3 regions of the Mesorhizobium sp. C277A genome follow, and region 2 is predicted to be linked to each of the others. Evidence: predicted binding sites of a transcription regulator. Region 2 holds the regulator's gene; each other region holds the start of a gene.
What was found. Region 2 encodes PhoB, which activates phosphate uptake and scavenging genes when phosphate is short. Its sites were predicted from a motif close to TGTCATNNANCTGTCAT; they were not measured.

Region 1: a site for PhoB is predicted at 6,793-6,809, ahead of NKK52_RS04095 (LTA synthase family protein). Genes of this name have one in related genera too.
Region 3: a site for PhoB is predicted at 4,460-4,476, ahead of NKK52_RS29170 (ceramide glucosyltransferase). Genes of this name have one in related genera too.

What each region holds. Positions count from the first base shown of each region.
Region 1 covers NZ_JAMYVW010000002.1:836,705-846,679, forward strand. The annotation lists gene NKK52_RS04065 (replicative DNA helicase) at 1-8, opposite strand, end outside; gene NKK52_RS04070 (small ribosomal subunit Rsm22 family protein) at 228-1,205, opposite strand; gene NKK52_RS04075 (cyclopropane fatty acid synthase) at 1,363-2,712, opposite strand; gene rplI (50S ribosomal protein L9) at 2,899-3,486, opposite strand; gene rpsR (30S ribosomal protein S18) at 3,753-4,001, opposite strand; gene rpsF (30S ribosomal protein S6) at 4,001-4,501, opposite strand; gene NKK52_RS04095 (LTA synthase family protein) at 4,814-6,742, opposite strand; gene fabD (ACP S-malonyltransferase) at 7,020-7,967, shown strand; gene fabG (3-oxoacyl-[acyl-carrier-protein] reductase) at 8,028-8,765, shown strand; gene NKK52_RS04110 (acyl carrier protein) at 8,988-9,224, shown strand; gene fabF (beta-ketoacyl-ACP synthase II) at 9,259-9,975, shown strand, end outside.
Region 2 covers NZ_JAMYVW010000002.1:4,458,845-4,468,819, forward strand. The annotation lists gene xylF (D-xylose ABC transporter substrate-binding protein) at 22-1,062, opposite strand; gene NKK52_RS21940 (ROK family protein) at 1,329-2,564, shown strand; gene phoB (phosphate regulon transcriptional regulator PhoB) at 2,595-3,284, opposite strand; gene phoU (phosphate signaling complex protein PhoU) at 3,301-4,005, opposite strand; gene pstB (phosphate ABC transporter ATP-binding protein PstB) at 4,047-4,871, opposite strand; gene pstA (phosphate ABC transporter permease PstA) at 4,889-6,205, opposite strand; gene pstC (phosphate ABC transporter permease subunit PstC) at 6,202-7,662, opposite strand; gene NKK52_RS21970 (substrate-binding domain-containing protein) at 7,759-8,787, opposite strand; gene NKK52_RS21975 (PAS domain-containing hybrid sensor histidine kinase/response regulator) at 9,284-9,975, opposite strand, start outside.
Region 3 covers NZ_JAMYVW010000002.1:5,932,835-5,942,809, reverse strand. The annotation lists gene NKK52_RS29185 (ABC transporter substrate-binding protein) at 1-537, opposite strand, end outside; gene NKK52_RS29180 (2'-deoxycytidine 5'-triphosphate deaminase) at 638-1,732, opposite strand; SAM riboswitch at 1,873-1,950, shown strand; gene NKK52_RS29175 (O-succinylhomoserine sulfhydrylase) at 2,008-3,198, shown strand; gene NKK52_RS29170 (ceramide glucosyltransferase) at 3,210-4,361, opposite strand; gene apaG (Co2+/Mg2+ efflux facilitator ApaG/CorD) at 4,582-4,974, shown strand; gene NKK52_RS29160 (Hsp33 family molecular chaperone) at 5,161-6,192, opposite strand; gene argF (ornithine carbamoyltransferase) at 6,301-7,212, opposite strand; gene NKK52_RS29150 (aspartate aminotransferase family protein) at 7,231-8,430, opposite strand; gene NKK52_RS29145 (GcrA family cell cycle regulator) at 8,789-9,307, shown strand; gene NKK52_RS29140 (magnesium and cobalt transport protein CorA) at 9,433-9,975, opposite strand, start outside.

The sequences.
Region 1 (9,975 bases), 3.6 Mb from region 2:
TCTGCCATGATGTCCCCGATTTTGATCCCGGCTTCTCGATATCAGAACGAGATAAATCGGTGCTGACCTTTCTGCATCACCGCACGACCAATCAACCTCGATGCCCGTTGTTCACAGGGGCGGCAAACCGTCCACAGAAGAGTGTTTCCGCGCCCCGATTCCGGTTGACTCAGAAAGGCGCTGACTTTTATCCGAGTCGTTGGAACAGAGCAAGAACAATCTGGTGATTATCCGCTTCTTCCGTCCAATGTATCGCCCCAGTCCAGTCGCCGCGCTGCCTTGAACAACTCGCCCTCGCGCTTGGTGAAAAGTGTCTCGCCGGCGCCGCCATCCGGCTGGCACAGTTTGAGCAGCACCTTGCCGGAGCCCGATTTCGGCGGCGCAATCACGCGGGGCTGACGTGCAGGCGCGGGTTGCCGCGAAGCCGCGACGTAGATGAATTTCTCGTCCTCCCACGGCACGTCGGCGTCCTTGGCCAGGCGATGCAGGCGCGAGCGGGCGACGCGGCGCGAAAAATGACACCAGTCGGGGGGCTCAAGCGGGCAGGGCGCCTCATGCGGACAAGGCGCCAGCACATGCGCCCCGGCCTCCAGCAATTGCCTGCGCGCTGCCAGGATGCGCTGCCAGCCGGCCGGTGTGCCGGGCTCGACGATCAGCAGTGTGTCGCCGGTCAACTGCCAGAGCCGGCCGACAAGCTTCGGCAGCGATGCCGGCGCGATCTCGTCCAGCACATAGGCGCAGGTGACCAGATCGGCAGGCTTGAGATCGGCAAGGTCGATGGTCACGTCGCCGGCGCGCCAGTCCATCCTGGTGGCGATGGTATCAAGGGCGAGCGACTGGCCAACCTTGCGCACCGCGGCGCTTGCTTCAACCAGAACCGCCTCTTCGAGGTCGGGCCACAGGTCTGTAGTGGCCCAAAGCACCGTGCCAGGACCGGCGCCGACATCGAGCAAGCTCGTTGGCTGGAAATCGGGCCGCGCATAGGCGAGTTCGTCGAGACCGGCCCGTACCGCCGCGTAGGTCGCCGGCAGCCGCGTCGCCAGATAGGCTTTTACCGCCATCTCTTCGGCCATGTGCAGGCGGCCGTCGCGCAATTCGGCGCGGTAGCGGTCAGACAGCGTCTTTGCCGCCTGGCGCAGCACCGCCAGCGGTATCGTTTCGAGCAGGCGCTCGACGCCTTGTCGCAGCGAGGCGGGGAGTTCCACGCTCAGGCTCCGCGTGGCGCGAGCACCGAGGCGCGGGCGAACTCGACAAGGGTGGTGGCGATGGTGGGCAGGCAGGTCATTAAAAAAGGTCTCGCGAGAACGAGACCTTTTTCAGTGTCAGAGCCGTCAATGGCAAGCGGCAATCGCAATCGAGGCGTTATTCGCGATCCGCCACCTTGCGACGGCGCGCTGGCTTGGCCGCAACGGACCTGACAGCAACGGACCTGGCAGGCACAGACCTGGCGACAGCAGGCTCGGCGGCCGCCGCCTCCTGACGATGCCCCATTTCGCGCATTTCGAGCGCCTTTTCACATTTGGCCATGTAGTCGCGCGTCATCGGCAGCGTGTCGTTCTTCTTGGCGATCTGGATCTGGAAGATCACCAGATCCTGCCAGCGGAAGGCGGCTTCCGAAGCCGCCAGATAGAACTCCCACATCCTGCAGAAGCGCTCGTCATAGATGGCCTTGGCCTTGTCCCGGTTGGCGGCAAAGCGCTGGCCCCAATGCTTCAGCGTATCGGCATAGTGCAGCCGCAGAATCTCGATGTCGGTGACTACAAGGCCCGACTTCTCGATCGCCGGCATCACCTCCGACAGCGAAGGAATGTAGCCGCCCGGAAAAATGTACTTGCGGATGAAGGCGCTGGTCGCCCACGGCACGCCGGAGCGGCCGATCGTGTGCAAGAGCATGACGCCGTCCGGCTTCAACAGCGTCGCCGACTTGTCGAAGAAAGTGCGGAAGTGGTTGACGCCGACATGCTCGAACATGCCGACCGAGACGATGCGGTCGAAGCGTTCGTTGAGTTCGCGGTAGTCCTTGAGGTCGAAATGCACGCGGTCCTGCAAGCCTTGCGCATGCGCCCGGTCGGTGGCGACGCCGTGCTGCTCGGTCGACAGCGTCACGCCTTGCACGTCGACATCGAAAGCCTTGGCGAGATAGAGGCCGAGCCCACCCCAGCCGGAGCCGATATCGAGCACGGTCTGGCCGGCCTTTAGCCTGAGCTTGGCGGCGATATGGCGTTTCTTGGCCATCTGCGCCTCGTCGAGCGTCATGTCCGGCTGTTCGAAATAGGCGCAGGAATACTGCATGTCGTCGTCTAGGAAGAGCCGGTAGAGGTCACCCGACAAATCATAGTGGCGCTGCACGTTGCGGCGCGCCCGTGATGCGGTGTTGATCTGCTGCAGGCGGCGAAAGGCGTGGCGCAGACCCTCGATGGCCTTCGACCAGGTGGCGTCGATACCGCCGCTGCCCATGTTCTGGAAGGCGATGCGCATCATACCCAGTACGCCGCCCTCGATGATGTCGAGTTCGCCGTCCATATAGGCTTCCGGCACGGCCAGCATCGGATCGAAGGTAATGGCGCGCTCGGCATGCGCGGTCTTGATGTGCATATGCACCGGCTCGCCGCTGCCGTCGCCGAAAACCACTGTCGAGCCCTTCGGCCCGGTGACTTTCAGATTGCCCGTACGCACCAGGCGGTCGAGAACGCGCTTCAACAGAATATTCATCACCAAATGTCCCCTCACGGTCAGACTGGCGGACCAATTCTGCAACAATATATAGGGGTTCGAAAAGTTCCATTTGGCACAAAAATGCCCGGGCGAGAGGCCCGGGCATTGGTCCAGAAAGGCTGGATGACGAGGAAGTGATTGGAGCGCTGCTCCCCTCGCTTCCCGATCAGGCCCCGTGCGGGATCAGGCGTTGTCTTCTTCGCCGCCTTCGAACTCGGTGTTCGGGTCGAAGAAGTTCTCCGGCCGTGCGTTGTCGTTGATGTCATCGCCATAGATGGCTTCGGCGGTGGTCAGCGTCTCGCCCTTGGCCTGGCGCTCGGCTTCGTCGGCCGTGCGGGCGATGTTGAGGCTGATGGTGACCTCGACTTCCGGATGCAGCGCAATCGCCACATTGGTGACGCCGATAGTCTTGATCGGCTGGTTGAGCTGGATCTGGTTGCGGTTGACCGAGAACCCTTCGGCGGTCAGCAGGTCGGCGATGTCGCGGGTCGACACCGAACCGTAGAGCTGGCCTGTCTCGCCGGCCGAACGCACGGCGATGAAGCTCTTGCCGTCGAGCTTTTCGGCAACCTGGCTGGCTTCCGACTTGCGCTCGAGGTTGCGCGCTTCGAGCTGCGCGCGCTGCCCTTCGAACTTCTTCTTGTTGGCTTCGTTGGCGCGCAGCGCCTTGCCCTGCGGCAAGAGGAAGTTGCGGGCAAAGCCGTCCTTGACCTTGACGGTATCGCCCATCTGGCCGAGGCGGGAAACGCGTTCGAGAAGAATCACTTGCATGGTCTTATTCCTTCGTCTGGGCACCGACCGCGGGATCGGCGCCGAATTGAATGGAACAGGTCAGGAAGCTCTGAGCGCCTTGGCGCCGGTGTCGCTGTCCTGCCTGTCGCGGCAGTTAGAGGCTTTTCACCTCAACTCGGGATTTCAATGCACGTCGCCAAGAGTGGTCCCGGTTTTGGGACAACGACATGCATCATCAAATTACCCCTGCGGCGCCCGTCGCCGTGGGAGAAGGAAGCAGGCGGCGAACCGCCTGCTCGAAAGTCTTAGCGAACCACGTAGGGCAGCAGGCCGAGGAAGCGGGCGCGCTTGATCGCCTTGGCGAGTTCGCGCTGCTTCTTCTGGCTTACGGCGGTGATGCGCGACGGCACGATCTTGCCACGCTCGGAAATGTAGCGCTGCAGAAGACGCACGTCCTTGTAGTCGATCTTGGGCGCGTTGGCGCCAGAGAACGGGCAGGTCTTGCGGCGGCGATGGAACGGGCGCCGGGTCGGGATCTGATTGATGTCGACCATTATTCTGCACCTCCTTCAACGCCTTCGCGCGGACGGCGCGGACCACGATCACCACCGGCGTCGCCAAATGAGCGCGGCGGACGATCGCCACGGTCGCCGCGGTCACGGTCGCCAAACGAGCGCGGACCACGATCACCACGGTCGCGGTCGCCGAAGCCGCCGCGTTCCGAGCGCTCTTCGCGCTTCTGCATCATGGCCGACGGGCCTTCCTCATGCGCCTCGACCTTGACGGTCAGGAAACGCAGCACGTCCTCGGACAGGCCCATCTGGCGCTCCATCTCGTTGAGCGCTGCCGGCGGGCAGTTGAGGTCCATAAGCGTGTAGTAAGCCTTCCGGTTCTTGTTGACCCGGTAGGTGAGGGACTTCAGTCCCCAGTTCTCGACCCGGCCGACGGACCCGCCATTTGCGGAGATGACGCCCTTGTACTGTTCGACAAGCGCATCGACCTGCTGCTGCGAGAGGTCCTGCCGGGCAAGGAACACATGTTCGTATAAAGCCATAGTGGTTCAGTGCCTTTCTTCGTTTCTCTCCCGGATCCTCGCGGCAAAAGCCTCTGCAACTTCTCTGACCCGCTGATCCCGAAGGGGCGGGGAAGAAAGGAGCATTTCGAGACGGTCGAGAGCGGAGACACGGGAGGCGGAAGCGCTTCTGGCTTCACACGAAGGTTTTGGGTAAAACCTCCGGCCCTCCGTTCAGCCCCCAGCAAGGACCGGCAGATTGCGGGCGTCTATATAGCAAATTGTCTGGAAGGCAAGGGTAACGCATGCTCCGGACAGCGTCCTGGCGTCGCAGGGTTGGAAAAATACCAGGCATCAACTCGTATGCGGGGTACCACCGTTGATCGTTTCGGGGAAGAAATCCGGAGCCGCCTTACGCTTGCCGAACATCATGTCGTATTGCAGCAAGCGGTAATCGTTGATCGCCGGATCAACGTCCTTCTGCCGCGCCCAGTCCGGCGTGGCCTCACCTGACGGTGTCAAAAGCAGATTGCGGTCGACGACGCGATAGCGTTCGCGCAGCGCGCCCAGGAAGCCGGTGTAGTAGGGGTGCGTGATCCCGGCCGTTGTCAGGATGTGGTAGGGCAGGAAGGCCGGGCTCACGGCGCCCATATCCTGCGCCGGACCGGTACGGTTAGACCAGATGACCAGCGGCGTCTGATGATGCTCCAGTGCCGCCGCCGGCGTCGGTTCCTTGCGCGGCGCGACATTGTCCTTCAGGTAACCGGTTTCGACATAGACGGGGCCGAGCGGCGGCAGATGGTCGCCGAAGAAGGCGATGACCGTCGGCCGGTCGCGCTTCTTCGCCCATTCGATCAGCCGCTCGAGGCCGCGATCGGCATCGGCGGAGCCTTCGGCATAGCTGAGCAGCGATTCCCGCGCCCATGTGCTGATCGGCGCCGCGACCTTGTGGGTCGGATTGTAATAGCGGTACGGCTCGTAGGGACCGTGGTTCTGCAGGCTGACGGCGAAGAAGAACACCGGCCGCTCGCTGGCGTCGGCCTCTGCGATGATCTCGTCGGTCATCGAGGCATCGGAAGCCAGCGGCCCGCGCTTTTCCAGTGGCGGCAGCGTCTCTTCCGAGCGGAAATCGTTGAAGCCGAAATCGGCATAGACGGCGCCCCTGTTCCAGAACCAGTTGGTGCCCGGATGGATGGCGCGCGCCCGGTATCCCTCGCTTTTCAGGAAGGTCGCCAGCGACGGCGTCGGTGTGCGCACATATTGCTGGTAGGGGATCGAGCCCGCCGGCAGGAAGGCATTGGAAAAGCCGGTCAGCGCCTCGAATTCGATGTTGGCGGTCATGCCGCCGAATTCCGGCGAAAACATATAGCCGGAACGCAGCGCCCGCACATTGGGGATCGGGTCAGGCGTGATTGTGACGCCGGGCAGCTTGGTCGGATCCCAGAAAGATTCGCTCATCACCACGATGATGTCGGGTTTCTCATCCGGTACCGAGGCCGCCACAGCAGGCCTGTCGATCGCGTCGATCGCCTTGTCGGAATAGCCCGCCGGCGCCGAGACATGCGCCATCGGCACGTTGAGCGCGAAGGCCAGCGCAAACCCGTTGGAGGCGTAGTTCTCCTTCTGGTCCCACATGATCGGGATGATCTGCAGCCGGTCGCGGGTCCACGAGAAGGTGGCGTAGTCCATGATCGAGACGAAGAAGGCGAGCAGCGGCACTGCCAGCGTCAGCCGCGCCAGCCGCCCTTTGCGGCTGAGGATCGGAACCTTGCGGCGCCACAACCGCCAGCCATAGATCAGCAGCGACAGGCCGGCGACGATGCCGACCGCCATGGCGAGCGCCGTCCAGGGCCGTTCGCGCACCAGGAGCGGCATCAGTGCCATGATCTGGCGCGAATAAAGAAAATCGGTTGGGTAGAGCGGATCGCCGAGATAATGCGACTTCTGATGCCCGACAAAGGCCAGCGCCAGCGTCAGCGGCGCCACGATCATCAGGCTCTGGTGACTGCGGCCAAGCACGGCGTCCAGTCCCATCAGCACCAATGCAAAGACAATGATGGTGGTCCAGCCCGGCTTGAATGGCTGCAGGAAGAAGTCGACCGTGCCGAAGAAGTCGCCGCGCACGATCCATTCGATGGCGAACACCAGGATGGCGGAGGCAAGCAGCGTGACCAGACCGTAGCGGATGACCGGCCATCTGCGCCCCGGCAGGTAGCCGGTGGACGGATCGTCTTCCAAGAATTGTGGCGCGGGTACGGCCGCGCCCTTCCTGATCCTAGCCACGTCTCTTCCCCCGGCCCAAGCAACGCGTATTTCCACTCGCGCCACCGTTCTGTCATAGAACTGTCATGCAAAAGCTAGCGCCTGTGGCGAAAATAAGAAGAGCCAGCAAACGATTCGTGAGCGGTTTTCATCAGGTGTGATCGGCAAAAAGCCTTTGGGAACAGGGACTCGAGGTCAGCTCCGGTTCAAGCGAGAGCCGAAATGCCGCCTCCGGGCTTGACTTGACGGTCCGCCTTGCGTCACAGGCAGGAAAAATCAGCCGCTGGAGAGCGCCCAAATGGCCGTCGCATTCACCTTTCCGGGACAGGGCAGCCAGGCTGTCGGCATGGGCAAGGACCTCGCCGACGCCTTCCCCGAGGCACGCAGGGTGTTCGAGGAAGTCGATGATGCGTTGGGCGAAGAGCTGTCGAAACTGATCTGGGAAGGCCCGGAAGAGGCGCTGACCCTGACTGCCAATGCCCAGCCGGCGCTGATGGCGGTCTCGCTGGCGGCGATCCGCTCGCTGGAAGCGCGCGGCTTTTCGCTGAAGGACAAGGTTGCCTACGTTGCCGGTCATTCGCTCGGCGAATATTCCGCCCTTGCCGCGGCCGGTTTCGTTTCGGTCGCCGATGCTGCCCGGCTGCTGCGCATCCGCGGCAACGCCATGCAGGCGGCGGTGCCGGCCGGCGAGGGCGCCATGGCGGCGATCATCGGACTGGAACAGCCCGACGTCGAAGCCGCTTGCACCGAGGCCGCAACGGGATCCGGCAAAGTCTGCCAGATCGCCAACGACAATGGCGGCGGCCAGCTGGTGATCTCCGGCGCCAGGGCGGCGGTGGAACTCGCCGCGAAACTGTGCACAGAAAAGGGCGCCAAGCGGGCGCTGATGCTGCAGGTCTCCGCACCCTTCCATTCGGCGCTGATGGCGCCGGCGGCCGATGTCATGCGCGAGGCGCTGGCCGACGTGACCAAGAATGCACCGGTCGTGCCCGTCGTCTCCAACGTCACTGTAGCCCCGACCAGCGACCCCGACGAGATCGCGCGCCGCCTGGTCGAGCAGATCACCGGCCGCGTGCGCTGGCGCGAAACGGTGGAGTGGTTCGGCGCCAACGGCGTCGCCACGCTGTTTGAGATCGGCGCCGGCAAGGTGCTTTCCGGCCTGGCGCGGCGGATCAACCGCGACATCGCCACATCCGCCGTCGGCACGCCGCCAGATGTCGAGGCGGCGCTGGCCGCGCTTGCATAATCCACTGGCGATTCAACCCCTCCCGTGGGAAGGGTGTTCCCTTAAGATCAGGAGAAGAAAATGTTCGAACTGACCGGCCGCAAGGCGCTCGTCACCGGCGCATCGGGCGGCATTGGCGAGGCGATTGCCCGGGTGCTGCATGCGCAAGGCGCCATTGTCGGCCTGCACGGCACCCGCATCGAGAAACTGGAGACCCTGGCCGGCGAACTCGGCGACCGGGTAAAGCTGTTCCCGGCCAATCTAGCCGACCGTGACGAGGTCAAGGCGCTTGGCCAGAAGGCCGAAGCCGAACTCGAAGGCGTCGACATACTGGTCAACAATGCCGGCATCACCAAGGACGGCCTGTTCGTGCGCATGGCGGACGCGGATTGGGACAGCGTGCTGGAGGTGAACCTCACCGCCGTGTTCCGGCTCACCCGCGAGCTGACCCATCCGATGATGCGCCGCCGCCATGGCCGCATCATCAACATCACCTCGGTGGTCGGCGTCACCGGCAATCCTGGCCAGACCAATTATTGCGCCTCCAAGGCCGGCATGATCGGCTTTTCCAAGTCGCTGGCGCAGGAGATCGCCACCCGCAACATCACCGTCAACTGCGTCGCCCCGGGCTTTATCGAATCGGCCATGACCGACAAGCTCAACGACAAGCAGAAAGACGCGATAATGGCCGCGATCCCGACGCGCCGCATGGGCACGAGTGTTGAAGTGGCGTCGGCCGTCGCCTATCTCGCCTCCAACGAGGCAGCCTACGTCACCGGCCAGACCATCCACGTCAACGGCGGCATGGCCATGATCTGACGGGATATTGCCGGGTGATAAGAAGACATGGCCGGCTTGTGAAAAGAGACCATTTCGCCTTGGACCTCAGCCATTTTTCGTGTAATGCGGCCCCGCAACCCGGCGGTTCGGGCAAAAACCGGTCCGGCACCGTTGCGTTTCCGGCAGGACCATCTTTCAGCTTGATTAGCGGCATTCTGCCCGCTAACGAAGACAGACAAACAAAAGACGAGGATGCCCCAAATGAGTGACACCGCAGAGCGCGTCAAGAAGATCGTCATCGAACATCTTGGCGTCGATGCCGACAAGGTGACGGAGCAGGCGAGCTTCATCGATGATCTGGGCGCGGACAGCCTCGACACGGTCGAACTCGTCATGGCCTTCGAAGAAGAGTTCGGCGTCGAGATTCCGGACGATGCGGCCGAGACCATCCTGACCGTCGGCGATGCCGTGAAGTACATCGACAAGGCTTCGGCCTGACACTATCCGCAGTCATCACCGGGGAGGACCTGCGATGAGGCGTGTCGTCGTCACGGGCCTTGGCCTGGTTTCGCCGTTTGGCATGGGCTTCGAGCACAGCTGGAAGGAACTTCTGACCGGCCGCAGCGCCGCCAAGCGCGTCACCGAGTTCGAAGTGGAAGATCTTGCCTGCAAGATCGCCCACGTCATTCCGCGCGGTGACGGCACCAACGGCACGCTCAATCCCGAAGCCGTGCTCGAGCCCAAGGAACTGCGCAAGATCGGCGACTTCATCCTTTACGGGATTGCGGCCGCCGACGAAGCGCTGAAGGATTCCGGCTGGGAGCCCAGCACCGAAGCCGAGCGCTGCGCCACCGGCGTCATGATCGGCTCCGGCATTGGCGGCCTCGAGGGCATCGCCGAGAACGCTATCATCCTGAAAGAGCGCGGACCGCGCCGCATCAGTCCATTCTTCATTCCCGGCAACATTATCAACCTGGTATCTGGCCAGGTATCGATCCGGCATGGGCTGAAAGGCCCCAACCACGCCGTCGTCACCGCCTGCTCGACCGGCGCGCACGCCATTGGCGATGCCGCCCGGCTGATCATCTTCGGCGATGCCGACGTGATGCTGGCCGGCGGCGCCGAATCGCCGGTGACCAGGCTATCGCTTGCCGGCTTCGCTGCTTGCCGGGCCCTGTCCACCGACCGCAACGACACGCCTGAGAAGGCCTCGCGTCCCTATGACCGCGACCGTGACGGCTTCGTCATG
Region 2 (9,975 bases):
CATTTCTTCAAGTCGTCGAGATCAGTTGCAAGCCGCGACGCTGCCGGCGGCGACGCCTGTGCAGACTTCGTCCTTCTTGATCCAGCCGGCGTCGATGACGACGTTGAGGTTGTCCTTGGTGATCGCGACGGGGGTCAGGAACAGCGACTTGACGGTGTTGCCGCCAGGCGTGGTGAAGTCCTTGGCGCCGGCAATGTCGCCCGTCTTCTTGCCATCGGCAAGCTGCGAGGCGATCTCGGCGGCGTTCTTGCCGAGTTCGCGCGCGTCTTTCCACACCGACACCGTCTGCGTGCCGAGCGCGATGCGGTTCAGGGCGGCATGGTCGCCGTCCTGGCCCGAGACCGGAACCGTTCCGGCAAGGCCCTGCGCCGTCAGCGCGGCGACAACGCCGCCGGCGGTGCCGTCATTGGCCGCAACCACGGCATCGACCTTGTTGTCATTGGCGGTCAGGAACTGTTCCATGTTCTTCTGGGCGTTGGCCGGCAGCCAGCCATCGGTATAGGCCTCGCCGACATTCTTGATCTTGCCCGAGTCGATGGCTTCCTTGAGCACTTCCATCGAGCCCGAGAACAGGAAATCGGCATTCGGATCCGAGCCCGAGCCCTTGATGAAGACATAGTTGCCTTCGGGCTTCGCCTTGAACACTTCGCGGGCCTGCATGCGGCCGACTTCCTTGTTGTCGAAGGTCAGGTAGAAGACGTCCTTGTTCTCGATCAGGCGATCATAGCCGACGACCGGAATGCCTTCGTCCAGCGCCTTCTGCACCGCCGGGCCGATGGCCGAGGCGTCCTGCGCCAGGATGATCAGCGAGTTGGCGCCCTGCGAGATCAGGCTTTCGACGTCGGTCAGCTGCTTGCCGGGATTGGACTGCGCGTCGGCCGAAATGTACTTGTCGCCGGCGGCTTCGATCGCCGTTTTCATCGCCGCCTCGTCGGTCTTCCAGCGCTCTTCCTGGAAGTTCGACCACGACACGCCGATGACCTTGTCCTTCGCCTGCGCGACCGACATCAGCGCCAGCGACATGGCGACACCCGCCAGCATGGCGGCTGCAAATCTGTTCATTATAACCCTCCCTGCGCCGCCCACGGCGCGACAAAACCGGCCCGAAGGCCTGCACAAAGAGGCTCCATTTTTTCGAGCCTCGAAAAAATACTGGTTCAATGATAAGGCACTGTCAACATCGATTATGATGGATTCTGATGGCGTTGCCGAATTTTTTCGAGCTCCGCAATAAACAATGACAGGGCTGCCGGCGTCTGCCAATATTTGGCTGGTGCCGTCGAACGCCTTCACTATCATGAGGCGCGAGGAGGCCGGGAGGAAAACAAATGTCGGTTGGGATCCGCCACGACGATCTGCGCCGTCGCAACCGTGCGATGGTGATTTCGGCCGTGCGCCGGGCCGGCCAGCCGTCGCGGACCGAGATTGCGGCGACCACCGGCCTCAGCCATTCGACGATATCGGCAATCTCGTCTGATCTAATTCAAGAAGGCATCCTGATTGAAGGCAAGCCTGGCGAGACCGGCTCGCTGAAACGCGGCCGGCCGCAGGTCGGCCTTGGCCTCAACCCGGAAGCGGCGGCGGTCATGACCGTGGTGCTGTCGCTGAACTTCCTCTCCGTCACCGTCATCGACTATGCCGGCCAGGTGGTCGCGGAAGAACAGCGCCGGCTCGACACGCTGACCATGCCGCGCGACGAGCTGATCGGCGAATGCGTAGCAATCGTCGGGCGGCGTCTCGCGGACCCGGACCTCGATGTCCAGAGCATCGCCCGCATTGCCATGGGCATCCAGGGCATCACCGATTCGCAGGCGCGGGCCATGCTGTGGTCGCCAATCACGCCACTGACCGACATTGCCTTCGCCGACATGTTGGAAGCGGAATTCGGCATTCCTGCCACCATGGAGAACGACTGCAATATGATGGCGGTGGCCCTGCAATGGCGCCAGCCCGAGCGCTACCGCGACAATTTCATCGCGATCCTCTTGTCGCACGGCATCGGCATGGGGCTGGTGCTGAAAGGCGAACTGTTCACCGGCACCCATTCCTCGGGCGGCGAGTTCGGCCACATGATCCACCGTCCGGGCGGCGCGCTCTGCCGCTGCGGGCGGCGCGGCTGCGTCGAGGCCTATGCCGGAAACTACGCCATCTGGCGCAGCGCCAAAATGATGAGCGAAGATGCCGAGCCGGTCGATATCGGCGACGCTGATATGCGCGCACTCGCCGCGCGCGCCCGCGAAACCGATGGCCCGGAGCGCGAAGCCTATCGCAAGGCCGGTGAGGCGCTCGGCTTCGGCCTCGGCAGCCTGTTTGCGCTGATCGACCCGGCGCCTGTCGCCATGGTTGGCGTCAGCGCCGCCGCCTTCGACCTGATCGAGCCGGCATTGCGCGAAGCGATCGCCCAGACCGCCGGCGGCCAGCATTCGAAATCGATCTCCTTCGACACCGAGCCCAACGAGCTGCCGCTGATCCGCGAAGGCTGTGCCATGCGCGCGCTCGGCTTCGTCGATCAGGAGATTTTCGCGCCGGGCATTCAGGCCAAATCCGGCAAGCATGTCGCCTGAATGGCCGGCAACGGCGCGACGCGCAGCATCCTAGTCTTCCCTGATCGCGTAGCCGGCGCCGCGAATGGTACGGATGACATCCGGCATGCGGCCGTTGTTGACCGCTTTGCGTAAGCGCCCGACATGGACGTCGACGGTTCGCTCGTCGATGTAGATCGTCTCGCCCCAGACATTGTCGAGCAGCTGGCTGCGCGAGAACACGCGGCCGGGATGGCGCATCATGAATTCGAGCAGCCGGAACTCGGTCGGTCCGAGCCTGATCTCGCTCTTCTTGCGGTAGACACGGTGCGACTCGCGGTCGAGCACGATGTCGCCGACCTTGAGCACGCTGGACAGCACTTCCGGCTTGGCCCGGCGCAGCAGCGCCTTCACGCGCGCCATGAACTCCGGCGTCGAGAATGGCTTGACCAGATAGTCGTCGGCACCGGTGGACAGGCCGCGCACGCGATCGCTTTCCTCACCGCGCGCGGTCAGCATGATGATCGGCAGCCGCTCGGTTTCGGGCCGCACTCTAAGCCGCCGGCAGAGCTCGATGCCGGAAACAGCGGGCACCATCCAGTCGAGCACCAGGAGATCGGGCACGTTTTCCTGCAGGCGGATCTCGGCCTCGTCGCCGCGTGTCACCACCTCGACGTGATAGCCTTCGGATTCGAGGTTGTAGCGGAGGAGCACGCCTAGCGGCTCCTCGTCCTCCACGACCATGATGCGTGGCGCGATCATAGGCAGTTCACCCTCATCAGGCCGGCGTGGCCATCGCCGTCTCGTCCTGCTTCGGACGATTGGCGGGCAATTGCTGGCCGGTCAGCACATAATACGCATTTTCGGCGATGTTGGTGACATGATCGCCGATGCGCTCAAGATTCTTGGCGCAGAACAAGAGATGCGTGCAGGCGGTGATGTTGCGAGGGTCTTCCATCATGTAGGTCAAGAGCTCACGAAACACGGACGTGTATTTGACGTCGATGCGCTCGTCGTCATTCCTAAGTTTTGCAAGAGCTGCCGCATCGGTGGCGGCATATTCCTCGACGACGCCTTGCACCTGGATCAGCACCAGCTGCGCCATGGCATCGATGGAGTGCGAGAGGTCGCGCGGCGTGACGCTCAAGCCCACGGTGCCGACGCGTTTGGCGATGTTCTTGGCGAGATCGCCGATGCGCTCGAGGTCGCCGGCCATGCGGATCGAGCCGACCACGGCGCGCAGATCGTTGGCCATCGGCTGGCGCTTGGCGATCAGCGTGATGGCGCGGTCGTCCAGTTCGCGCTGGCGCGCATCCATGATGGCGTCGTCGGAAACGACACGCTGTGCCAGCGCATTGTCCGAATTGAGCAGCGCCCTGGTCGAGCCGCTGACCATCGAGCCTGCCAGATCGCCCATGTCGCGGATCAGCTTGCTGATCTGCCCGAGCTCTTCATCGAAGGAGGCGACGGTATGTTCACCCATGATCTTGGTCCTCGTGCCTGAAAATTCACCCGCCGGACGGCTCAGCCGAAGCGGCCGGTAATGTAGTCCTGGGTGCGCTTGTCGTCGGGGTTGGTGAACATCTTGTCGGTGGCGCCCTCCTCGACGAGATAGCCGAGATGGAACATCGCCGTGCGCTGCGACACGCGCGCCGCCTGCTGCATCGAGTGGGTGACGATGACGATCGTGTAGTTCTGGCGCAGTTCGTCGATCAGCTCCTCGACACGGGCGGTGGCGATCGGATCGAGCGCCGAGCAGGGCTCGTCCATCAGGATCACCTCCGGCGACACGGCGATGGCGCGCGCGATGCACAGGCGCTGCTGCTGGCCGCCGGACAGGCCGGTGCCGGGCTCCTGCAGGCGGTCCTTGACTTCGTTCCAGATCGCCGCCTTCTTCAGGCTCTGCTCGACGATCTGGTCCATGTCGGACTTGCGCTTGGCCAGCCCATGGATGCGCGGGCCGTAGGCGACGTTCTCGTAGATCGACTTCGGGAACGGGTTGGGTTTCTGGAACACCATGCCGACGCGGGCGCGCAGTTCGACGACATCGATGTTCTTGTCGTAGATGTCGTCTTCATCGAGCGTGATCTTGCCGGTCACCCGCGCCAAATCGATGGTGTCGTTCATGCGGTTGAGGCAGCGCAGGAAGGTCGACTTGCCGCAGCCGGACGGGCCGATCAGCGCCGTCACCTGGTTCTGACGCACGTCGAGATTGACGTCGAACAACGCCTGCTTCTCGCCGTAGAAGACGCCGACCTTGTCGCCGCGCATCTTGATGACTTCGTTCGACTTGGCGTTCATTTTGTCGCCCACTGCATTCTCAAGGGACTGTTCGGTCATGATGTTCATACCAAATTGCCTTTTTTCTACCAGCGCCGCTCGAAGCGGCGCCGGAGCACGATCGCGGTGATGTTCATGGCCATGAGGAAGACGAGCAGGATGATGATGGCGCCGGACATGCGCTCGACAAAAGCGCGCTCAGCCTCGTTTGCCCACATATAGATCTGAACCGGCAGCGCGGTCGCCGGATCGAAAGGCGTCGTCGGATAATCGGCGACGAAAGCGACCATGCCGATCAAGAGCAGCGGTGCTGTCTCGCCGAGCGCACGCGCCAGGCCGATGATGGTGCCGGTAAGGATGCCTGGGGCGGCAAGCGGCAGGATGTGATGGAACACCATCTGCATCTTGGAGGCGCCGAGACCTAGGGCCGCCGAGCGGATAGACGGCGGCACCGCGGCGAGGGCGGCGCGCGTGGCGATGATTATGGTCGGCAATGTCATCAAGGTCAGCACCAGGCCGCCGACGAAGGAAGCCGAGCGCGGCATGCCGAGGAAGTTGATGAACACGGCAAGGCCAAGCAGACCGAAGACGATCGACGGCACCGCCGCGAGATTGTTGATGTTGACTTCGATCAGGTCCGTAAAGCGGTTCTTCTTGGCGAACTCCTCCAGATAGATGGAGGCGGCGACGCCGATCGGCAGCGCCAGCAACAGCACGATCACCATCATGTAGAACGAGCCGATGATCGCCACGCCCATGCCCGACGTTTCGGGCCGGCTGGAGGCGCCATAGGTGAACAGGCCGGTGTTGAAATGCTCGGCCATCACGCCGTCGGCTTTAAGCTTGTTCATCCAGTCGATCTGCTGGTTGGACACCTTGCGGCGCGCTTCATCGACGCCGAGGTCGATCTGGCCCTTGAAGGCCGAGTCGAGGTTCGCGGCAGCCAGGATGTCGACGTCACGCGTCCTGCCGATCACCGACGGATCGGCGGAGACGATGTCGCGCAGCTGGACGCGGGCGCCTTCCGACAGGAAGCCCTTGAGCTTCAGCATCATCGGCTTGTTGGCCGGATCGATGCCGAGCTTGGCCACCAGCGCGTTTTCGGCGAGCTTGGGATAGTTCGCCTTGATCAGCACGGTAGGGTCGGTCGCGCGCTTGCCGGAGGGATCGATCACCTTCTCGTCGAAGGTGACCGGCAGCGTCACCGTCGTCTGCCAGAAGGCGGTGTAGCCTTTCGAGACGATGGTGATCAGCATGATGGCCAGGAACGCCAGGCCCACCGAGATCGCAATCACGCCATAGATGCGGAACCGGCGTTCGGCGGCATAGCGCGCCTTCAGCCCGATGTCGCGGCGCGGTCGCGCGACGGCGCCCGCCATCGTGTCCAGGGGGATGTCGGTCATTCGTACTGCTCCCGGTACTTGCGCACGATGTAGAGGGCGACGATGTTCATCACCAGCGTCAGCGCGAACAGCGTCAGGCCGAGCGCGAAGGCGACCAGCGTCTGCGGCGAGTTGAACTCGAGGTCGCCGGTCAGCTGGTTGACGATCTTGACGGTGATGGTCGTCATCGCCTCGAACGGATTGGCCGTCAGATTGGCGGCGACGCCCGCCGCCAGCACGACGATCATCGTCTCGCCGATGGCGCGCGACGCCGTCAACAGCATGGCGCCGACGATGCCGGGCAGTGCCGCCGGCAGGATCACCCGCTTGATCGTCTCGGAGCGGGTGGCGCCGAGGCCGAGCGAGCCGTCACGCATTGCGCGCGGCACCGCGGTGATGATGTCGTCGGACAAAGAGGACACGACCGGGATCAGCATGACGCCCATCACCAGACCGGCGGTGAAGATGCTCTGGCCCTGGATGAAGGGCGAGCCGCCGGTGAGTGCCGCCGACAGGTCGCGCAAGAACGGTCCGAGCGTGACAACGGCGAAGATGCCGTAGACGATGGTCGGAATGCCGGCCAGCAGTTCCAACGCCGGCTTGACCACCGAGCGCACACCGCGCGAGGCATATTCGGACATGTAGACCGCCGACATCAGCCCGACCGGCACTGCGACCAGAAGCGCGACGGCGGCGATGTAGAGCGTGCCGGCGAGTAGCGGGATCAGGCCGAACTGACCCTGGCTGCCGCCGGAACCGGCGGCGGCGAAACGCGGATCCCACACCGTGCCGAAGAAGAAGCTCATCGGCGATACGCTCTCGAAGAAGGTGATCGTCTGGAACAGCATCGACAGCACGATGCCGACCGTGGTCAGGATGGCGATGGTCGAGGCCGCAAGCAGCCCCCACAGCATCAGCTTCTCGACATTGTTGCGCGCCCTGGCGCGCGGCGCGATCTGCCTCAGCGCATAGAAGGCGCCGGCGACCGACAGCGCGAAGGTCAGCACGGCGCCGAACAGGCCGAGCCGGTCCTGGACCTGGTTCGCCTCGACCGCGATCGGGATCATATAGTCCTGTGTGTCGCTGGCCAGTGCCACGCCCTTGGCGGCGAGCAGCGGCTGCAATTCGGCGAAAGTAGCGGGAAGTGCGGTATCGCCATCGAGCCGGCGCAGGCCCTTGGCCAGGCTCTTCACCAGGCTGGCGTCGAGCGCTTCGCTGGCCACCTTTGTGTCGGCGGTGCGCTCGGGCAAAGCGGCATGGATGTGCCGGTCGAGATAGAAGGAAGAGCCGATATCCCAGACGGCGAGCAGCAGGACGGCAGGCAGGACCGCGAGCAGAAAGGCCCACCAGCCATGATAATGCGCGCGCGAATGCGGCTTGACCTTGCCGGTATCCTGCGCCGCTGCGCGCTGGCGGCCGATCACAAAAGCGACCACGCCTATGGCGATGACTATGGCGAGTACGAGCAAGGACGACATCACCCACCCCAGGGAAAATTCAGATCGCCGCCACCGTTGCGGCAAGCGGCGAAATCAGGGCGCGGATTTGGTCCGCGCCCTGATCCGGTCGGTTGATTACATCGTCTTTCCGGCGGCGAAGGCGTCGCGCTGGCCCTGACGTTCGGCGTCGGGAGCGGAAACCAGGCCGTACTGGGCGAGCGGGCTTTCCGGGCCGATCATCTGGTCATCAAGGAAGAACTCGACATATTCCTTGAGGCCGGGAACGACGCCCAGATGCGCCTTCTTGACGTAGAAGAACAACGGCCGCGACACGGGGTACGTGCCATCGGCGATGGTCTGCGTCGAAGGCACGATGCCTTCCACGGTAGCGACCTTCAGCTTGTCGGCATTGTTCTCGTAGAAGGCGAGGCCGAACACGCCAACGCCGGTCTTGTTGGAGTCGATGCGGGCCAGCGTCTCGGTGTAGTCGCCATCGATGTCGACAGCCTTGCCGTCCTTGCGGATGGCGATGCAGGTCTTGCCGATTTCCTTGTCGTCGGCGATGCCGGCAGCCTTCAAAGCGGCCTTGTCGCAGCCGGCGTCGAGCAGCTTGGTCTCGAACACTTCACGGGTGCCGTGCTTCTCACCCGGGATATAGGCGGCGATATCCCAGTCGGGCAGCTTCGGATTGACCTGGTTCCACTTGGTGTTCGGGTTGTCGACCAGCTTGCCGTCGACCACCAGCTTGGCGGCGAGCGCCTTGTAGATGTCGGCGGGAACCAGCGCCCAGTCCGGACCCTTGATGTCGGTGGCAAAGACGATGCCGTCATAGCCGATGCGGACTTCCTGGACGTCCTTGACGCCGGCGTCGGCGCAGGACTTCAGCTCGTCCTTCTTGATCGGGCGCGAGGAGTTGGCGATATCGATCGTGTCTTCGCCGACGCCCTTGCAGAACTCCTTGATGCCGGCGCCGCTGCCGCCGGACTCGACCACCGGGGTCTTGAAGTTGGTGAAGGTTTCGCCGAACTGCTCGGCGACGATCTTGGCGTAAGGCAGCACGGTCGACGAACCGGCGACCTGGATCTGGTCACGCGCAGCGGCGACACCGGACGATGCGGCGAACGCTACCGCCACGGCCAATGCCGTAACGAGGAATTTCTTCATGTGGCCTGCTCCTGTTCGGAAGATGGTCTCTTGGCGCCCTCTTCAAACCGGCGCCCGCTGAGGCCAATAGCCTTCGATTATTACAGTCGCATGACAGTTTCGTGTCAGCCCGGTAACGTCGCACAGACGTCTTGTGGGCCGCACCCTTTAAGCCGGTTTGTGGGAATGGAAGTTGCCGCTGGAATCAGACGCTTGCGCAATTCGTGCTGGCATCAAGTCCCGGCACACCGCAGGCCGCGATGCCGAGAAAGAAAAACCGGACGGGAGCGCGTTGCCCGTGACCAGAGCGAATCTTGGCCGAGCCATCGCCAAAAACAGGTCCGTTGGGGTAGATTCGACGCTGTTTCTTGTCGGCGGTCGCTTGCTCCCGCCCGTAACTGAATGAGCGGTTTCGTTGCGACCATTGTCCTGACTGGGCGCCAGCTTTGATATGGTGCGATCGCACCATATCCTTGGCTGTTGCGGCGCGGCCGAATCCCGGCGGCGCCGCAGGTTGCTATCCAGCGTCTCGTTGGGCTTCGCCTGATATGCCGACCCAGCGCTCGACCTTTTCGAGCAGCGCCCTGGGGCTGATCGGCTTGGGCAGATAGTCGTCCATGCCGGCTTCCAGGCAGCGCTCACGGTCGCCCTTCAAGGCATGCGCGGTGACGCCGACGATCGGGATATGCATACCCGTATGTTCTTCCAGCCGGCGAATTGCGGCGGTGGCCTCGAGCCCGTTCATCTCCGGCATCGAGACGTCCATCAGGATCATGCGCGGATTAAGCCGGCCGAAGGCGTCGAGCGCCTTGCGGCCGTTGCCGACGATTTCGAAACTGTAGCCGGTTTCGCCGATTATCTGGGTGAACACCATCTGGTTCACCTCATTGTCCTCGGCAACGAGAATGTCGAGCCGGCGTTCATCCCCGGCGGCCCGGGCGCGGGCACGAACCGGCGGCGGTTGCAGCAAGGCGCGTTCCGATGCAGCGAGCGGCGGCTTTGCCGGCGACGGTTCGTTCCTGCCGCCGCCGGAACCGCTGCTTGCCGCCGGCAGCACACGGCCGTCCGTGATATTGTGATGGTGCCGCTGGATGGTGGCGACCAGCGTTTCCAGAAGCACCGAGGAACGCGCCGGCTTGATCAGCTGGGCGTCGATGCCGAGATCGCGATAGCTGGTGTTGGCGAGCGACTGGTCGACCGAGGTCAGCA
Region 3 (9,975 bases), 1.5 Mb from region 2:
ACGGCCGTTCTGCAGGTCGGTGATCGCCTCTTCCTGGGTGGGGTAGAGTTTCGCCTCGGCGCCGGCCTTGCCATAGGCGTCCTGCGCATAGTCGGCCTGGGTGGTCGAGGCCTGCGCGCCCACCGTCTTGCCGGCAAGGGCTGCCGGTTCGGTGGAAGTGAGGTCGCTGTCCTTCGGCGCCACCAGCGCCAGCGGCGTCGTGTAGTATTTGTTGGTGAAGGCGACCTGTTTCTTGCGCTCCTCGGTGATGCTCATCGAGGCGATGATGGCGTCGAACTTTTTCGCCTGCAGCGCCGGGATGATGCCGTCCCAGTCCTGGGTGACGATCTCGCACTCGACCTTCATCTGCGCACACAGCGCATTGGCAATGTCGATGTCGAAGCCCTCGATCTTGCCGTCCGCGGTGATGGTGTTGAAGGGCGGATAGGCGCCCTCGGTGCCGATCTTCAATTTCTCCTGCGCCTCAGCCAGCGAGCCGGCCGATATCACCAGCATGGCAGCGCTCGCTGCCGATATGATCCATCTTGAAATCTGCATTTGGTTCCCCTTGCCCGCCGTTCTCTTGCCGGCCACCGAAAGGCAGCCAAGCATGGTGAGGCAGCGCAGGCAAGTATTTTGCCTGACGGTGATCGAAGGTTCAGCCGGCGGGGCGGAAATGCTTGGAGAGCTTGAGGCCTTGCGCCTGGTAATTCGAGCCGAGATCGGTGCCGTAAAGCGCCTGCGGCCGCTTCAGCATGTGTTCGTAGACCAGCCGGCCGACGATCTGGCCGTGGTCGAGGATGAACGGCACTTCGTGGCTGCGCACTTCGAGCACCGCCCGGCTGCCGGTGCCGCCTGAGGCCGAATGGCCGAAGCCCGGATCGAAGAAGCCGGCATAGTGAACACGGAATTCGCCAACCAGCGGATCGAAGGGCGTCATCTCGGCGGCGTAGAGCGGCGGCACGTGCACGGCTTCGCGGCTGACCAGGATGTAGAACTCGTCCGGGTCGAGCACCAGTTCGCCGGCGCCGCTCTTATAGAGCGGCTCCCAGAAATCGACGGCATCCTGGGCGGCGCGCTTGTCGACATCGACCAAGCCGGTGTGATGCTTGCCGCGATAGCCGACCAGGCCGTTCTGGTCGCCGTCAAGATCGATCGACAGCGCAATGCCGCCGCCGGAAATGTTGGGCGGCTCGGTCGCCACCAGCATCTCGGCGCGGTGCAATTCGTTCAGTTCTGCCTCCGACAACAACGCGTTGCCAGTGCGAAAGCGGATCTGCGACAGCCTCGATCCGGCGCGTACGACGATCGGGAAGGTGCGTGGACTGACTTCGAGATAAAGCGGCCCGTGATAGCCGGGGGCGATCTTGTCGAACTCATGGCCGCGATCGGTCATCACCCGGGTGAAGATGTCGAGCCGGCCGGTCGAGCTCTTCGGGTTGGCCGAGGCCGACACGTTTGCGGGCAGCGCCAGGCTTTCGAGCAGCGGCACGATGTAGACGCAGCCGGTTTCCAGCACCGCGCCCTCGGCGAGACTGAACTCATGCAATTTCAGCCGGTGAAGCTTGTCGGCCACCAGATGATCGGGACCCGGCAGGAAGGAGGCGCGCACGCGAAAAGCCTTGTTGCCGAGCCTCAGATCGAGGCTCGCCGGCTGCACCTGGTCGACATCGAGCGCGCGCGGCGACTCCAGCGCGCCGGACTGAAACAGCGCGGAAATGTCCTGATCGGGAAGAATGCCTGTCTGCCGCAAAAGGCTGGCTCCGCTCCAAGGTCGGTCTCTTTGTGGCAGGTTCTTGCCGCAAAACCGCTGGATATTATTGCGGAACCTGCCTGGTACAAACCTCTTAATGAAGCCGGCAATTGACGCAAGCGCAGGTGAGGTCTAAAGGGTCGTTATCCCGTGGTGATTTGGCCGGTCGGCTTGCAGCCACGTTAAACAAGTCGCTAAAGGACCGTCGGGCCGCAAGGCCATATGGACCGGTTGCGACTTTCGCGGCCGGTTTTTTTGTGTCTGGAACAAAAGCGATGAGCACCAAGAAGCGTAACTGGAAGCCTCAGACCGCACTCGTGCACGGGGGAACACTGCGTTCACAGTTCGGCGAGACGTCGGAAGCGATGTATCTCACCCAGGGCTATGTCTATGAAACGGCGCAGGCCGCGGAAGCCCGTTTCAAGGGCGAGGAGCCGGGCTTCATCTATTCGCGCTATGCCAACCCTACCGTCGACATGTTCGAAAAGCGCATGTGCGCGCTGGAGGGTGCCGAAGATGCGCGCGCCACGGCGTCCGGCATGGCGGCGGTGACGGCAGCGCTCCTGTGCAGCGCCAAGGCCGGCGACCATATCGTTGCGGCGCGCGCGCTGTTCGGCTCCTGCCGCTGGGTGGTGGAGACGCTGGCGCCGAAATACGGCATCGAGGCAACGCTGGTCGACGGCACCGACATCGCCAACTGGGAAAAGGCGGTGCGGCCGAACACGAAACTGTTCTTCCTGGAAAGCCCGACCAATCCGACGCTGGAAGTGGTCGACATCGCAGCGGTGGCGGCGCTCGCCACCTCAATCGGCGCCAGGCTGATCGTCGACAATGTCTTTGCCACGCCCTTGCAGCAGAAGCCCTTGCAGCTCGGCGCCCATATCGTCGTCTACTCCGCGACCAAGCACATTGACGGCCAGGGACGCTGTCTCGGCGGCATCATCCTGTCGGACAAGAAATGGATCGACGAGAATTTGCACGACTATTTCCGCCACACCGGCCCGAGCCTGTCGCCGTTCAACGCCTGGACGCTGCTCAAGGGCCTGGAGACGCTGCCGGTTCGGGTGCGCCAGCAGACGGAAAGCGCGGCCAAGATCGCGGATTTCCTGGCAGGACGGCCGGAAATCGCCCGCGTCATCTATCCCGGCCGCGCCGACCACCCGCAGGCCGACATCGTCAAGAAGCAGATGACGGGCGGATCGACGCTGATCTGCCTCGACGTCAAGGGCGGCAAGCAGGCGGCCTTCGCCTTGCAGAACGCGCTCGACATCGTGCTGATCTCCAACAATCTCGGCGACGCCAAGAGCCTGATCACCCATCCGGCGACCACCACGCACAAGAACCTCAGCGACGAAGCTCGCGCCGAGCTTGGCATCGGGCCGGGAACGCTCAGGCTGTCGGTCGGTCTTGAGGATACGGACGATCTGCTGGAGGACGTTGCGCAGGCGCTGAAGGCAGCCGGATAGGCCGCGAGGCGTCACGCTCCCGACGAAACCTCTTCCAGTTCGGCCGTCTTGGTGCCGATGGTCATGATGTTGCCGCGCCAGTCGACGGCGCCGCTCAGCCAGCCGCGCGCCCAAATGGCGGGAAGCATCATGTCGCGCACCATCATCGCCGGGACCATGCGCAGCGACAGGTGCCAGCCCTTGGCCGCGGCCAGCGCGCATTCGGGAATGTAGGCCGCCGTCAGCACGGCCAACACCGTGGCCGGCAGGCTGATGCCGGCACTTGCGGCCGCCACCAGCGCCAACGCCAACGGCACGGCGACGCCGGTCAGGATCTCGGGTGCGAAAAACAGCGGGAAAGTGACGCGGCGCAACCGCGCCCAGCGCGCCTGGCGCGACCAGATGTCGGGAAGTCGGCGCTGCCCCAGTGGTTGCTCGAAAGGCGAGGCAACGAGATTGACGCGCAGGCCCAGTCCGTTGACCAGCTTGGTTGCAGCAGCATCCTCGGCGATCTCGGCGGCCAGCGCACGGATACCGCCACTGGTATCGAGCATCGGCTTGTTCCACAGCATGCTCTTGCCTTGGGCAAAGCCGAGACCGAGCGCCTCGCCGGCATATTGCCAGCGCGCCTGCAGCGTGTTGAGAAACGCGCATTCGACCTCGGCCCAGAAGCCATCCGGCCGCGAGCCGATCGGCGTCGAGCAGATAAGCCCGGTATTGGTCCGCCAGGCCGCCATCAGGTGCTGGACGTAATCCCTAGGCATCAGCACGTTGGAATCCGCCAGAATAACCCAATGATAGCGCGCCGCTTCCCAGCCCTTGACGCAGTTGTTGAGCTTCGGGTTGCTGCTGACGCGGTCGTCGCCGATCAGCAGCCGGGCCGGCACGTTGGGAAACAGGACGATCGCCCTGTTTATCAGTTTGACGACGGGATCGTCGGCGTGAGCGACGCAGAAGATCAGTTCGTAGCGCGGCCAGTCGAGCGAGAAGGCTCGCTGCAGCGTCTCTTGTGTGAACGGCTCCACGCCGCGCGACGGTACGACGATCGAGACCGGTGGCTGCTCGTCGGACGGCGGAGGGATAAGGCGACGCGCTTGCAGTTTCGACGAAGCAAGCAGGATGCTGGCGAGATTGGAAAGAAGCAAAGCGGAGGAAGCGAAGGCGGCTGTGAGAGCTAGTTCCATGAGATCTGGTCACTCCAAAAAGCCGCTCGCGGCTGCTTTGTCAGTCGACAGATGGGCCTTGAGTCGCCGGCAAGGTTTGCGCACACCAACACTGTCATGTGTCACTTAAATGACATTGTTTGTCGGCACCTCCGCTTTGAGGCTGGCAGGACATGCCGTTGTGCGCGTATCAAACCGCATAGCGCGACAAATGTTCCTTGCCGCGCAACCGGAGCAGCCCATGTATCGCGCCGTCACGCGCAACATCGAAGTGCAGGTCAGACCGTTCTACCTGGAGGACCGCTCGGACCCGGCGGAGAACCGTTATGTCTGGGGCTACCAGGTGACGATCGACAACCAGTCGGACGATTTCGTGCAGCTTATGTCGCGTTACTGGCACATCACCGACGGCAGCGGCCGGATCGAGGAAGTGCGCGGCGCCGGCGTGGTCGGCGACCAGCCTGAGCTCAATCCCGGCGACAGCTATCAATACACGTCAGGCTGCCCGCTCTCGACGCCCTCCGGCTTCATGGTCGGCCACTACACCATGCGCAACAAAAAGGGCGAGACGTTCGACGTCGCTATTCCCGCGTTTTCGCTGGATCTGCCGGGGACGCGGCGGACGGTGAATTAGGGGTTTTCTCCCCATCTCTATACGGGGAGAAATGCCCGGCAGTGCAACGAGGGGCGCCGCCGGACTCATGAGGTTATCTTCCACGCACATGACGTAGGCTATGCGCGGCCATTCACCAAAGTTCGCGCTGCCCCTCATCCGCCCTTCGGGCACCTTCTCCCCGTGAACGGGGAGAAGGAAGAGATGCTACTGAGTTGCAAACTCCGCCGGGTCGAAGTCGTACTGCTTCGAGCAGAACTCGCAGGCGACGTGGATGCCGCCATCTTCGGTGCTGTCCTTGATCTCCTGCGCGGAAAACCCCTCGAGGATGCCGCGTATCTTGTCCCTTGAGCATGAACATTGGTCGGCGACCGGCACGCCGCCGAAGACGCGCACGCCATGTTCGTGGAACAGCCTGTAGAGCAGCCGCTCGGCGCCGATGGTCGGGTCGATCAGCTCGGTCGGCTCGATGGTGCCGAGCAGCGCCACCAGCTCGCGCCACGAATTGTCGGCCGGCTCCTGCGTCACGTCACGCGGATCGCCGTCGCCGCCCGAAATGTCCGGCACGCGCATGCGCTCGGGTGACTGCGGCAGGAACTGCGCCAGGATACCGCCGGCGCGCCACTGCTCGCGCGCACCGCCGGGGCCGGGCGTCAGCAGCTTGGCCACCGACAGCCGGAGGTCGGTCGGGATCTGCTCCGACTGGCGGAAATAGGTGCGCGCGGCGTCTTCCAGCGTCTCGCCGTCGAGCTGGACGATGCCCTGATAGCGCTGCGTGTGCGCGCCTTGGTCGATGGTCAGCGCCAAAACGCCGCTGCCCAGCAGCGTCTGCTGCGAGGTCTGGCCTGCGGCCACCAGGGCCTCCAGCCGGTCGGCATCGAAGCGCGCATAGGCGCGCAATGCCGAGGGCGTGGAGAAATCCGCGACCAGCATGTCGACAGGCCCGTCGGTGCGGGTCTGCAGGATGAACTTGCCTTCAAATTTGAGCGAAGTGCCGAGCAGCACCGTCAGCACACAGGCTTCCGCCAGCAGGCGGGCGACCGGCTCGGGATAGTCATGACGGTTGAGGATGGCGTCGAGCATCGGCCCGAGCTGCACGGTGCGGCCGCGCACGTCGAGCGGGCCTACCTCGAAGGGCACGACATGATCGTCGCCGGCATAGCCGAACTCGCCGAGTTTGGGGTGATGTTCAGTCACTTGATGCGTTTCCAACATGACAAAGCTCCAGGGCGCGGCCATGCGGCCCGGGGGGGTGCATGCGTCCAAACGCGCTTGATTTGCGTGATGGGGCGCAAATAGGCATCACGCCGCCCCGGATCAAGCGCTTGGAGATCAAGCGCCTGGAGATCAAGCGCCCAGACACCAGGCCAAAACCGCCTTCTGGGCGTGAAGCCGGTTCTCGGCTTCGTCGAAGACCACCGAATGCGGACCGTCGATGACCTCGTCGGTCACTTCCTCGCCGCGGTGCGCCGGCAGGCAGTGCATGAACAGGGCGTCGGGCTTGGCCCTGGCCATCAGCGCCGCATTGACCTGATAGGGCGAGAAGACATTGTGGCCGCGGGCGCGGTGTTCCTGGCCCATCGACACCCAGCAGTCGGTGACGATGCAGTCGGCCTGGTCGACGGCCTCTTCGGGCGAGCGGGTGAAGTGCAGCTTGCCGCCATTGGTCTTCGACCAGTCGATGTGCTTCTGCGCCGGCTCGCTGCCTTCCGGCACTGCGACGTTCAGGTTGAAGCGGAACCGCGCCGAGGCCTCGAGCAGCGAATGCAGCACGTTGTTGCCGTCGCCGGTCCAGGCGATGGTCTTGCCGGCAACCGGACCGCGATGCTCCTCGAAGGTCATGATGTCGGCCATCAGCTGACAGGGATGGGTGTCGTCGGTCAGCCCGTTGATGACCGGAATCGTGGCATTCTCGGTCAGCTCGAGCAGCCGCTCATGCGACGTGGTGCGGATCATGATGGCGTCGACATAGCGCGACAGCACCTTGGCGGTGTCGGCAATGGTCTCGGAGCGGCCGAGCTGCATTTCGGTGCCGGTCAGCATGATGGTCTCGCCGCCGAGCTGTCGCATGCCGACGTCGAAGGACACGCGCGTGCGCGTCGACGGCTTGTCGAAGATCATGGCCAGCACCTTGCCTTCGAGCGGTTTGGTCCGTTCGCCGGCCTTGAGGCGCGCCTTGCGCACCACCGCATCGTCCAGCATCAGGCGCAGATCGCCTTCGGAAACGGCGGAAAGATCGGTGAAATGGCGAAGGCTCATCGGGAATGGTTCTCGGGATTACTTCGCGGCGGCCGCGGCGATGGCGTCGGTCAGGCCCTTGGCGCCGGCGCGGATGCGATCGAGCGCTTCGCCGATCTCGGCGTCGGTGACGGTCAGCGGCGGCAGCAGACGAATGACGTTGTCGCCTGCCGGCACCGCCAGCAGATGCTGGTCGCGCAGCGCCATGTTGACCTTGGTGTTGGGCATGGCGCATTTCAGGCCAAGCATCAGGCCGCTGCCCCTGATGCCTTCGATGACATCGGGAAATTCGTCGGCGACCGCCGCCAGGCCCTGCTTCATCAGCAATGCCTTGCGCTGGACGTCTTCGAGGAAGCCGTCTTCCAGCACGACGTCGAGCACAGCGTTGCCGACCGCCATGGCCAGCGGATTGCCGCCGAAAGTGGTGCCATGCACGCCTGCCGTCATGCCGACGACAGCGTCGTCGGTGGCGAGGCACGCGCCCATCGGGAAGCCGCCGCCAATGCCCTTGGCAATCGCCATGATGTCGGGCGTCACGCCGGTCCATTCATGCGCGAACAGCTTTCCGGTGCGACCGATACCGCACTGGACCTCATCGAAGATCAGCAGCAGGCCATGCTGGTCGCAGAGCTGCCGCAGCCGCTTCAAGGATTGCGTCGGCACCGGGCGGATGCCGCCCTCGCCCTGTACCGGTTCGATCAGGATCGCGGCGGTCTCTGGTGTGATCGCCTTCTCGGCGGCGTCGATGTCGTCGAAGCCGACCTGGTCGAAGCCTTCGACCTTGGGGCCGAAGCCTTCGAGATATTTGTACTGGCCGCCGGCGGCGATGGTCGCCAGCGTGCGGCCGTGGAAGGCGCCTTCGAAGGTAATGACCCGGAAGCGCTCGGGATGGCCCTTGACGAACTGGTAGCGCCGCGCCGTCTTGATCGCGCATTCGAGCGCCTCGGCGCCGGAATTGGTGAAGAACACCTTGTCGGCGAAGGTGGCGTCAGCCAGCCGCTCGCCGAGCCGGGCCTGCCCCGGGATCTCGTAGAGATTGGAGACGTGCCAGAGCTTGGCCGCCTGTTCGGTCAGCGCCGAGACCAGATGCGGATGGCTGTGGCCCAACGAATTGACCGCGATGCCGCCAGCGAAATCGAGATATCGCTCGCCCTTGTCGGTAACCAGCCAGGTGCCTTCGCCATGGTCGAAGGCCAAAGGGGCGCGGGCAAAGGTCTCGTAAAGCGCCGAACCGCTCATTATATGCGTCTCCGGTACCGGAAAAATCAAAAAAGCCGCCAAAGCGGCGGCCTTTGCGGCTTATCGTGTTTTTCGGCCATGAAGTCAACGAAAACGTCGCGCAGAGGCGCGCGGCAAGCTCCCGACGAGACGCCGGCTCATAAGCGACCGGGCAAGTTGGGGAAAACCTAAAAAACCGATTCGTGTTGCACCTGGGACTCTTGTCACCGAGTCAACACATGAGGTAATTGTAGTCCGGAAATAACTAGATTTCGTGCGGCGGACCTAATCACCTAATATATGTGGTGTCTGCCCCGGCAAAGATTGCCGGGTCGGGAATGGATTCCGGCTGCCGCACACTTAGCAGGAGCGCGGTCTCATGAACTGGACTGACGAGCGGGTCGAACTTCTCAGGAAACTGTGGTCGGAGGGCTTGAGCGCAAGCCAGATCGCCGCACAACTCGGCGGGGTCAGCCGCAACGCGGTCATCGGCAAGGTGCACCGGCTGAAGCTGTCGGGCCGCGGACGCTCGACCGCGACGCCGGCGCGTCAGAAGAAGACAACGCAGGGATCTTCGATCCAGAAATCGGTGCCTCGCGCCGCAACCACGCAGCGCCATGTCACGACGTCGATCGGGGCGAACGCGCTGCAGGCGCAGTTCGACGCCGAGCCAGTGGCGCGCCACTACATCCGCCCGGTCGAAAACGTCGTCGTGCCGATCTCGCGGCATCTGCAGCTCACCGATCTCACCGAGCGCACCTGCAAATGGCCGAATGGCGACCCGCTGTCGGAAGACTTCAACTTCTGCGGCAACGAGGCGGCCGAAACCGGACCTTACTGCAAGTACCACGCAAGGGTGGCGTTCCAGCCGGCTTCAGAGCGGCGCAGAAGCCGGTAGTTAGGAATAGGGATTGGGGACTGGGCAGTAGGGAATGGGGTAGCGCTCGTGAGGCGCTACCTTATTCTGCCTACTGCCTACTGCCTACTGCCTACTGCCTACTGCCTACTGCCTACTGCCTACCATCACAGCCACCCACTCTTCCGAAATCGCCAATACAAAAACGAGCAGATCAGCGCGATCGAGACCAATACGACGGGATAGCCGTATTGCATCTTCAGCTCCGGCATGTCGTCGAAATTCATGCCGTAAATGCCGGCGAGCGCCGTCGGCACCGCCAGGATCGCGGCCCATGAGGCCAGCTTCTTGGTGTTCGCGGTTTCCTGGCTCTGGCCGACCAGCAGGCTGGCTTCGAAAGCGAAGGCCAGAACCTCGCGCAGGCTGTCGATCTTTTCCTGCACGGTGCGGATATGATCGGTGACATCGCGAAACAGCGGATGCATGGCGGTATGGATCTGCGGCAGGTCGGCGCTGGTCAGCCGGCGGCAGACCTCGACCAGCGGCAGCGCCGCATTGCGCAGGCGCAACAGATCGCGGCGCAGCATATAGAGCCGCTCGATGTCGGGACCGGTCATCGGCTTCAGCAGCACCCTGTCCTCGATCGCCTCGACCTCGTCCTCGATCTGCTCTAGCACCGGCATGTAGTTGTCGACGATGAAGTCGAGGAT